Regions from separate parts of the Bacillus mesophilum genome, predicted to be linked through region 2. Evidence: predicted binding sites of a transcription regulator. Region 2 holds the regulator's gene; the other holds the start of a gene.

Region 1 (5,544 bases), on a different contig from region 2:
TGAACAGCGGTGTTTTAACCTTAACGGAAAGCTCTTATGTTTCAGTACATTTAAAGGAGATTGAAGCAAAAGGAGTAGACGTGCTGGCATGCAAGACATGTGTAGATTATTATGACCTCGAAAATCAGTTAATTGCCGGAAAGATTAGCGGCATGCCGCATTTCATTGAATTGGCTGCTGAGTATGAGGTTATAACGATATCTTAAAAGTAAAAAAACAGGGGCTGATGAAAGTCCCTGTTTTTTATACTTTGAGAGGTAAAGTGCAACTCTGCGTTTCAGCTTTATTCAATATTGCAATAAACAGCAGGACATTGTTCACATCCGATTTCTGTTTTCAAGAAATGCAGATTATGAACGGTAATTTTACCCTTCTTAATGGATATGATATGATCCTTTTTCAATTCATTTAATATACGGTTTGTGCTTTCTCTTGAAGTTGCACAAAATTTTGCTAATTCCTGGTTGGTTAATGGCAAGTCAATTAAAATACTGCCATCAGTATTTTTAATACCATAGCTATTTGTCATTCGGATAAGTGTTGAATATAAAGCTCCTTTTTTGCCATTTAAAACAAGATCTCTGAACTTTGTTTGTGTTCGGCGAAAATGATCACTCATCCACTTCATATACTCGAAAGCAAGGTCACTGTTGCGAAACAGTTCATTCTCAAGGGTATCACTGCTGACCACAGCAATCTCTCCTTCTTCTAAAACCAGTGCACTTAATAAATAGGTAGGAGAGTCAGTGAACAAGGTCAACTCACCGCACAGATCATTTTCTCCGCATATTCTAAGGGCCAGTTCTCTTCCATCTGTCGTAATCTTGCTAATCTGAATTCGCCCAGACTTAATGATGTATAGTTCTTTTGCAGGCATACCTTCTTGAAAAAGGAATTCCCCTTTTTTACTTTGAAATGTTCTATAAGCTAACTTTAAAAGTTCTTTAATTTCTATGGAATGAGTAGCTTTAACCGTTTGAGGCATAATAATATACCGCCTTTATTATAAAATATCAAATCGATCTGGCTCGTCTAATACTTTTTCTTAGCTGGGCAAGCACCCTCCGCTTTTCTAAATGTCCAGCTACAGGCGCTAGGGGCTCGAGGTGTCGCCCCTAGGCAAGCGCCCTCCGCTTTTCTTATTATAACGGTTGTTATTTTGTAAAGCTGTGAAAGCTTTATGAAATCATGAAAAATGGTGTGTTTGGATGATGATTTTGGATAAATTATGACAATTATAAGGTTTTTCACCTTTTCTAATAAATTTATGTTGTAATAACAATAGGATAACTATCAGGTAGAGCAGCATAGTTTGTGAAATCCGCTATTGTAATCAGCAATTGTGTGAATTATTCAGTGAATATAAGCCTGAATATATTATGCAATCATGGAGTTGACTAGAATGACAAAAACAATCATAAGAGATCAGTTAAAAAGACCTTTACGTGATTTAAGAATATCTGTAATAGATCGCTGTAATTTTCGCTGCACGTATTGTATGCCTGCAGATATATTTGGACCTGACTTTGCCTTCCTGCCTCGCAGTGAATTATTAACCTATGAAGAGATTGATCGTCTGGCAAGGATATTTGTGGATCTTGGAGTAGAAAAAATAAGATTAACTGGCGGGGAGCCGCTAATGAGGAAGGATCTTCCCGTTCTTGTGGGAATGCTTTCAAAAATTGAAGGGCTAAACGATATTGGGCTGACAACTAACGCCGTTTTGCTGCCGAAATATGCAAAGTCCTTAAAGCAAGCAGGACTTAAGAGAGTAAATATCAGTCTTGATAGCCTAAAGGACGAACTTTTTGGAGAAATCAATGGCCGGGGAGTAGGAATAAAACCCGTCTTAAAAGGCATAACTTCAGCAAAAGAAGCCGGATTAGGTGTAAAAATCAATATGGTTGTAAAAAAAGGCTTAAACGACGAAGAAATTGTACCTATGGCAAAGTTCTGTAAAGAAGAGGGACTTCAGCTTCGCTTTATTGAATATATGGATGTTGGAAGCACAAATGGATGGAAAATGGACGATGTTGTGACTAAACAAGAAATATTTAATCTTTTAAGTGAACATTTCTTGCTGGATCCAGTTGATCCTGATTATTTTGGAGAAGTAGCAAAGCGATATCGATATAAAGATAAAAATGTTGATGTAGGTTTTATTACTTCTGTATCTGAATCATTCTGTTCAAGCTGCACACGCTCAAGATTATCTGCGAATGGACAGATTTTTACTTGTTTATTTAATGGCAATGGCCACGACTTGAAGGAATTTATGAGAGCTGGTGCCAGTGATGAAGAGATACGCCAGCGCGTTATTTCCATTTGGGATGGGCGAAAAGACAGATATTCCGATGAAAGAACGGCAGAAACAGCAGCTAATCGCAAAAAAATAGAAATGTCCTATATCGGAGGATAGACGGCAATTAGACTGAAGATAATGCAATAAGAAAAGAGGGGATTCCATCAATGGAAATCCCCTCACTTTTTATTATGAATATCTTGGAAATAAAATATTGTTTTCAAGATGAATATGCATAAATGTCTGTTCTTCTAGCCTTTCAAGACGTTTGTAAACCAGCCGGTATGTTCCGCAAGCATCATGAGGAGGTGTGAAGTTGGATGTAACAGAGCGAAGCTCCGCTAAAATCTGACCAACCTCTCTATGCTCCTCCATTAAGGATTGCAATTGATCTGCAGGATTTGCTTGGTCTTGTTCCAGTTGAATGAGAATTGGAAAGACTTCTTGCTCTTCCTTTTCCGTGTGTTCAAGCAATTCTTTTTTTAATGCGTAAAAGAGTTCATTAACTCTTAGCAATTCAGGTTTACGCTCTCCATGAACACGGGAAACTTTTGTTACATAAGGGCTAAGTGCCGGAAGCTCTTCCTTTAGCTCAGCATGATAATATTCCTGAATATGCTGAATTAATTGTTCAGAGCTCGAGTTTGTCCAAATATCGGGCTGATCCAATTTGTTTTGCTCGTTTTGTACAGATTCGTGTAGTTCACTCATTAGCTGCTCCAGTGATATTGCTTTATTCTCAACTGCATGCAATAAGGAATTGTTGCCTCCGCAGCAAAAATCGATCTGATAGCGTTTAAAAATATCACTTGTCCTTGGGTATTCATTTACAATTTCTTTTACAATGCTTTCTTCATTTAATACAATCATTTGTGTATCCTCCTTGATATGGGGTATTTTTAGTTTACTAATCCTTTCAATTGCATTTAGTGATTTATATCACATAAAATGAAAAAGTTTATGATCCTTCCTAAAAAGAAGGAAAAAGTGTGAGTTAATTCATGATGTTCACTCAATAAGAGATTTATAATAGTAATTAGAATGGAAAAGCTACAGATGTTTACTACATAGGAGTTGATTGTTTTGCTGGACAAAAGAAACCCAATCAAAATTGCTGATGCTGTTTCGAGGGTAATGAAATATGAGAAAAAAGGTGAAGCAGAATATAGTTCTATTTATACAAGTAATGGCAGATATTTAGCTGCTGATATAAAGGCTACACACGATGTTCCGCACTTTGATCGTGCACCATATGATGGCTTTGCTGTCCGCTCAGTGGATACTGCTCAAGCATCACAGAGCAATGAAATAGAATTTGAAGTTATTGATCATATTGGTGCAGGTCATGTTACAAACAAGGTACCAGCAGCTTTTGAAGCGGTTCGAATTATGACAGGTGCCCAAATGCCCGAAGGCTGTGATGCAGTCTTAATGCTTGAACTATCCAAAACATTCGAAAAAGATGGTAAGACTTATATGTCCACCAAGCGTAAATTAAAACCAGGTGAAAATGTGTCCTTTAAAGGGGAAGATGCTAAAACGGGAAAAGTATTAATTCATAAAGGGACCTTAATCAATCCCGGTATACAAGCTGTGCTGGCTACTTTTGGATATGCACAAGTACCCGTTGCGAAAAAACCTGCAATTGCCTTATTTGCAACAGGCTCTGAGTTATTAGAGGTAGAAGATGACCTTGAACCTGGAAAAATCCGCAACAGCAATGCACTAATGATTACCGCTCAAATTGAAAGAGCAGGCGGGAATGCCTCGTATTTAGGCAAGCTGCCGGATGACTTTGATACATGTTTTACTGCTGTAGAGAATGCCTTGCACGAGAGTGATTTCCTTATTACAACAGGCGGAGTATCTGTCGGTGATTTTGATTACTTGCCCGCTATTTATGAGAAACTTGGAGCTGAGGTATTGTTCAATAAAGTCGCAATGAGACCTGGCAGTGTAACAACTGTCGCCCAACTGGATGGAAAACTTCTGTTTGGTCTTTCTGGCAATCCTTCCGCCTGCTATGTTGGGTTTGAATTATTTGTGCGTCCGATTATCCGTACATTTTTGTTTTCTAAAAAAGCTCATTTAAGACGTGAGAAGGCTATTTTAACAGCCGATTTCCCAAAAGCTAATCCATTCACCCGCTTTGTCAGGGCGATTTTAAGTGTGGAAGATGGCAAGCTTGTTGCTGCACCAAGCGGTATGGATAAATCTAATATTGTTATGAGCCTTGCTGGAGCAAATGCTTTAATGATTCTGCCTGGGGGCAGCAGGGGCTACTTGAACGGAGACGAAGTAGACGTCCTGCTGCTTGAGGAATTTACGGGCAGCGAGTGGCCATGGTAAAAAAAACCCCTTTTATTTTTCAGATCGTTGGATATCAAAATAGCGGAAAGACGACTCTCATAGAGCAAGTGATTCGCCGTCTTAAAGAGAATGGGAAAAGAACAGTCGTCATCAAACATCATGGCCATGGAGGAATGCCTTCCTTAGATGAAGATAAGGATTCATTCAGGCATGTAAAAGCTGGAGCAGCTGCTTCTCTAATAGAAGGAGACGGAAGGCTGATTCTTCATGCAGAACAGCAGGATTGGTCCCTGGATGAGAAAATTGCAATGGCCACTTGTCTCAATCCAGATCTCATATTGCTTGAAGGACATAAATATGAAGAGTTTCCGAAGGCAGTACTAATTCGCAAGGATGATGATCTCCAGCTGCTCCATGACTTGTCAAACATTAAGATTCAATTTTATTGGGATAAAAAATTGCAAATGAATGGTTTTTATATAAAAGATCAAGCTGGTATGGAATGTCTAGTATCGTATTTATTAAATGAAATAGAGGGAGGTAAAACGGGGCTTTGATTATTGAGCTCCGTTTTTCTATCTGATTGTAAAAGCATCTGACACTATTTACGGATTTAATTACATTCTGCTTTATCTGCCGGATTTGTGATATACAGCACTTATCTTCATTCCGTAATCGTTTATGATAACGAGACAGGGGGGAGATACGGATGAAATTATTTTTACCAAAACAGCATGGAGCATGGGCAATGCTCATCATTCCATTTTGGCTGGGTGCTGCAGCAGCCGGAGATTCTGATTGGAGAATGCTTCCGCTATTTGCAGGATGGTTTTTCTTATATTTAGGGACGTATCCATTTCTATTGCTGTTTAAAAGAAAAAAGAAAAAAGAGCATAAGCTTTGGACAGCTGTTTATTTTACTAGTGCATTTC
Region 2 (5,544 bases):
TGCAGGATCTTCCCTTGTAAGGCTGGAAGGTTTTCAATAATAGTCTTCAGCAAAGTCGATTTCCCAATCCCATTAGGTCCCACTAAAGCGACACTGTCTCCTCTAGTAATCCGGAAAGAAAGGTTTCCAGCAACTGCTTCACCTGCATAGCCAATAGCGAGATCCATAACCTGCAGCACATCATTGCCTGATTGTCTTTCAATTTGAAAGCCAAAAGATGCTGATTTCTCATCGCCAAGGGGACGATCCATTACATCCATTCGTTCTAATTGTTTACGGCGGCTCTGTGCCCTTTTGGTCGTTGAGGCACGTGCTAGGTTTCGCTGAATAAAATCCTGAAGCTTTGAGATCTCTTCCTGCTGCTTTTCATACTGCTTCATATCACGTTCAAAATCTGCTGCTTTCTGATCTAAATAGCGGCTGTAGTTTCCGGTGAACCTTTTGATCTGATGACGTGAGATTTCATATACCTGTGTAACAACCTTGTCGAGGAAGTACCGATCATGCGAAACAATTAAAATAGCTCCTTCATAGCTCTGCAGGTAGAATTCGAGCCATGAAAGGGTCTCGATGTCCAAATGGTTTGTTGGCTCATCAAGAATAAGCAGATCAGGTTTTGTTAAGAGCAGCTTTCCGAGCGCAAGCCGTGTTTTCTGTCCGCCGCTTAAGGATGATATTTTCGCATCATATCCTATGGTATGAAAGTTCAAGCCGTGTAAAATGGAGCGGATATCTGCTTCATACTGGTAGCCTCCATTCTCTTTAAAGCTGACCTGAAGGCGATCATATTCTTTTAAAATGCGGTTATACATTTCTTCGTTGCTCATTGCGTTAGGATCAGACATCTTTTCTTCTAATGAACGCAATTCTTTTTCTTGCTGCTGTAAAGAAGCAAAAACGGTCAGCATTTCATCCCAAATTGTCAGCTCAGATTCAAGTCCTGTATTTTGCGCCAAATAGCCGATTTCAACTTCCTTTGGCTTCATGATTTCCCCGCTGTCATAAGAGATATGGCCAGCGATTATTTTTAATAAAGTCGATTTGCCTGCTCCGTTTCGTCCAACGAGCGCAATGCGGTCTCTTGTTTGTACTTCCATTTTTATATTCGTTAAAATTGGATCAGCACCAAAGCTTTTATTGAGCTGATTAACTTGTAATAGTATCATGATTTTCACCTCTGCAGTATAAGACAAGTGTATCGTATTCCGCTGAGGTTCGGCAATAAACCGGCGTTATTTGAAGAAATTTGCAAATAAATATGTGAATATGAATACAAACTATACACAAATGCACCTAAAATAGTGTATGATTCTGTTGTGAGGTGTTAGTATATGGGAGATTTAACGCATTTTAATGAAGAAGGCAGAGCTAAGATGGTTGATATTGGCGAAAAAGCCGAAACCGTTCGCACAGCTATTGCCCATTCAAGTATAAAAGTAAATGAGGTCATATACGACAAGATTACGTCTAACAGTATGAAAAAAGGAGACGTATTAGCCGTTGCACAAGTTGCCGGAATTATGGCAAGTAAAAAAACATCTGACATTATTCCAATGTGCCACCCAATTATGCTTACAAGTGTGGACATTTCTTTTGAATGGAAGCTGACAGATTCTGATCATATTCTGCAAATTACGGCTACTGCCAAAACAAAAGGCAGCACAGGTGTTGAAATGGAAGCGTTAACAGCTGCTTCAGCTTGTGCGCTGACTGTATATGATATGTGCAAGGCCGTCGATAAAGGGATGATCATTGGGGAAACCTACTTAATAGAAAAAACAGGCGGCAAAAATGGGGATTTTAAAAGAACGGAGTAGGACGGAGAATACGGAGGTACAATGATGTCAACAGAACAAACCAAAATTCCGCAGGCTACTGCAAAGCGATTACCGCTGTATTATCGATTTTTAAAAAATCTGCATGCATCAGGTAAGCTTCGGGTTTCGTCTGCGGAATTAAGTGATGCTGTAAAAGTTGATTCTGCCACGATCAGAAGGGATTTTTCTTACTTTGGAGCACTTGGAAAAAAAGGCTATGGCTACAATGTGAATTACCTGCTGTCCTTTTTTAGAAAAACGCTCGACCAAGATGAAGTAACAAAGGTTGGTTTAATTGGTGTTGGTAATCTGGGGACTGCTTTATTAAACTATAATTTCTTAAAAAACAACAATACAAAAATTGAAGTGGGCTTCGATGTTTCGCCCGATAAAGTTAATCAAAAAATTGGGGATGTATCCGTTTATCATATGGACGATCTTGAAAAGGTCATTGAAGAAAATGACATCCAAGTTGTGATCTTAACTGTACCTTCTCAGCATGCTCAGACGATTACAGATAGAATTTCACAAAGCACAGTAAAAGGAATTTTAAACTTTACTCCTGCTAGATTAACTGTGCCCCCAGCAATCAGGGTTCACCATATCGACTTAGCCGTGGAATTGCAATCATTAATTTATTTCTTAAAACATTACCCGGCAGATATGTAGGAGATCCCTCCAGGAAAGCATGTCTTGTTCAAAATAAAAATGAGCCCTTATACAGGCTCATTTTTTGTTTTCAAGATTTTTAAGCTTAAAGTGGAAGCTGATCATTTTGAGGCCAGCTCCAATGTCAAAGGTAGCAATGATAATGAGAAGGTTTGTCATGAATCCCCACTCTCCGTTTTGCTGAAGACTTTGAATAGCGATGTAGACAAATAGTATGCCAAGGATCAAATAAATGATGCCTGAAAACAGAGGAGTTCTTCTCATAGTAACCCTCCAATAAATGCTGCCACATGTTCCATTTCCTCCAGCCATTTTTCGATTTCTTCCATGTTAAGCTGCATGACGACTACAAGAGAATTCATGGCTACGTGAGCAAAGATCGGCACAAGGATCCGTTTTGTTTTTACATATAGAAAGGCAAACGTGAACCCCATCGCTGAATAGAGAAGCAAATGTTCAAATTCAGTATGTGCTGCCGCAAAGATGACAGAGCTAAGGAGCGCTGATATGAAAAAGTTAAAGCGTTTATGCAGGCTGCCGAAAATAATCTTCCGGAAAATGATTTCTTCTAAAATCGGTCCAATGATCGACACAACAAGAATAACAATTGACGACGTTTCAATGATACTCATGATTTGCTGTGTGTTCTCTGAACCCATTTCAATGCCAATCATATATTCAATATTTGCAGCAACAGACTGTGCAATCAGTGCTAAAAACACCCCGCCAATGGCCCAGGCGATCGATTTTACAACGGATGATTGCTCAGATAAACTCCGCTCCACTTTCATATCCTTTCGCAGCAGGAAAAGAATGATGATGAGGGCTAGAGAAAAGCTAATCACAAGCCAAGAAGACACGGCCGTACCTTGATCCATTCTAGTGCCAGTTATAAGCTCACTTCCAAACACCATAAGCGGCAAGCCGACAATGGAGGAAAGCTGCATGGCAATATACACAATTAAAATAATCCAGTATTCTTTTTTCAAATGATGATCTCCCTTATGACATAGAATCAAGCATATGCTCTTTTAACCATTTTACTCATAAAGAGGGACTTCTTTCAAATAGAAGGCTACCCCGAACAGCCTTTATGCATAAAAAGAATGTGAATGTATATAATGAAGAGGTTGCCAGAAATGGATCTTTCTGGACTCTGGCATAGGCAATAATAGACTTCCTTTTAAAGTCTAAAATTTTTTATGAAAAATACAGCATCATGCTTGCAAATAAAAGTCAGAACTATTAATATAATAAATGTGTTAGCACTCAAGTCGATAGAGTGCTAATAAATAAATCACTACATAATGATTGAGGAGGTTGTTTCACTTGTTAAAGCCACTAGGTGATCGAATTATTATCGAGCTTGTTGAAACTGAAGAAAAAACTGCAAGCGGTATCGTGCTTCCAGACTCTGCAAAGGAAAAGCCGCAGGAAGGCAAAGTCGTAGCGGTTGGTACTGGACGCGTGCTTGAAAATGGTGAGCGTGTTGCATTGGAAGTTGCTGATGGTGACCGCATTATCTTCTCAAAATATGCTGGAACTGAAGTTAAATACGAAGGCAAAGAATATTTAATTCTTCGTGAAAACGATATTCTCGCAGTAATCGGATAAATCAAAAATAGACTTAGACTTATATTAATTTAAAATCTTTGAGGAGGTTATTACAAATGGCAAAAGAGATTAAATTCAGTGAAGAAGCTCGCCGCTCTATGCTGCGCGGGGTTGATACACTTGCAGATGCAGTAAAAGTAACTCTTGGACCAAAAGGACGCAACGTGGTTCTTGAGAAAAAATTCGGATCTCCGTTAATTACAAATGACGGTGTGACAATCGCGAAAGAAATCGAACTTGAAGATGCATTCGAAAACATGGGTGCGAAGCTTGTAGCAGAAGTAGCAAGCAAAACAAATGATGTTGCTGGTGACGGTACTACAACTGCAACGGTTCTTGCTCAAGCAATGATCCGCGAAGGTCTTAAAAACGTAACAGCTGGCGCAAACCCAATGGGTATCCGCAAAGGTATGGAAAAAGCGGTTCTTACAGCTGTTGAAGAGTTAAAAGCTATTTCTAAGCCAATTGAAGGCAAAGAGTCCATTGCACAGGTTGCTGCAATCTCTGCTGCTGACGAAGAAGTTGGCCAATTAATCGCTGAAGCAATGGAGCGCGTTGGCAACGATGGTGTTATCACAATTGAAGAATCTAAAGGTTTCACAACTGAGCTTGATGTGGTTGAAGGTATGCAATTTGACCGCGGATATGCATCAGCATACATGGTTACAGACACAGATAAAATGGAAGCTGTGTTAGAAAATCCATACATCTTAATCACTGACAAGAAGATCTCCAGCATTCAAGAAGTTCTTCCTGTACTTGAGCAAGTTGTACAGCAAGGTAAGCCATTATTACTAGTTGCTGAAGATGTAGAAGGAGAAGCACTTTCTACTCTTGTTGTAAATAAATTACGCGGAACATTCAACGCTGTTGCTGTTAAAGCACCTGGCTTCGGTGACCGCCGTAAAGCAATGCTTGAAGATATCGCAATTCTAACTGGCGGTGAAGTGATCACAGAAGAGCTTGGCCGTGATCTGAAATCTGCTGGTATTGAAGCTTTAGGACGCGCTTCTAAAGTAGTTGTAACAAAAGAAAACACAACAATCGTGGAAGGTGCTGGAGACAGCGCGCAAATCCTTGGCCGCGTAAACCAAATCCGCACTCAAATGGAAGAAACAACGTCTGAATTTGACCGCGAAAAATTACAAGAGCGTCTTGCTAAATTAGCTGGCGGTGTAGCAGTCGTGAAAGTCGGCGCTGCAACTGAAACTGAATTAAAAGAGCGCAAACTTCGCATCGAAGACGCCCTAAACTCTACGCGTGCAGCTGTAGAAGAAGGAATCGTTTCCGGTGGCGGTGTTGCCCTTCTAAACGTATACAACAAAGTGGCTGAGCTTCAAGCTGAAGGCGACGAAGCAACAGGCATCAACATCGTTCTTCGCGCTATGGAAGAACCAGTTCGCACAATCGCACACAACGCAGGCCTTGAAGGCTCTGTTATCGT

The links. The regulator Rex, encoded in region 2, represses fermentation and respiration genes when NADH is low (regulators of the CRP and FNR family bind a similar motif). The targets are predictions, from matches to a motif close to TTGTGAAATATTTCACAA.
Region 1: the regulator Rex is predicted to act here: its motif matches at 3,230-3,247, upstream of ric (iron-sulfur cluster repair di-iron protein).

What each region holds. Positions count from the first base shown of each region.
Region 1 covers NZ_WBOT01000006.1:29,761-35,304, reverse strand. Annotated here, with positions in the region: gene F7732_RS16930 (DsrE family protein) at 1-206, shown strand, start outside; gene F7732_RS16925 (Crp/Fnr family transcriptional regulator) at 284-985, opposite strand; gene moaA (GTP 3',8-cyclase MoaA) at 1,403-2,419, shown strand; gene ric (iron-sulfur cluster repair di-iron protein) at 2,492-3,172, opposite strand; gene F7732_RS16910 (molybdopterin molybdotransferase MoeA) at 3,386-4,651, shown strand; gene mobB (molybdopterin-guanine dinucleotide biosynthesis protein B) at 4,645-5,169, shown strand; gene F7732_RS16900 (YwiC-like family protein) at 5,322-5,544, shown strand, end outside.
Region 2 covers NZ_WBOT01000009.1:4,244-9,787, forward strand. Annotated here, with positions in the region: gene F7732_RS19750 (ABC-F family ATP-binding cassette domain-containing protein) at 1-1,166, opposite strand, end outside; gene moaC (cyclic pyranopterin monophosphate synthase MoaC) at 1,332-1,817, shown strand; gene F7732_RS19760 (redox-sensing transcriptional repressor Rex) at 1,842-2,486, shown strand; gene F7732_RS19765 (YdiK family protein) at 2,544-2,750, opposite strand; gene F7732_RS19770 (CPBP family intramembrane glutamic endopeptidase) at 2,747-3,475, opposite strand; gene groES (co-chaperone GroES) at 3,816-4,100, shown strand; gene groL (chaperonin GroEL) at 4,157-5,544, shown strand, end outside.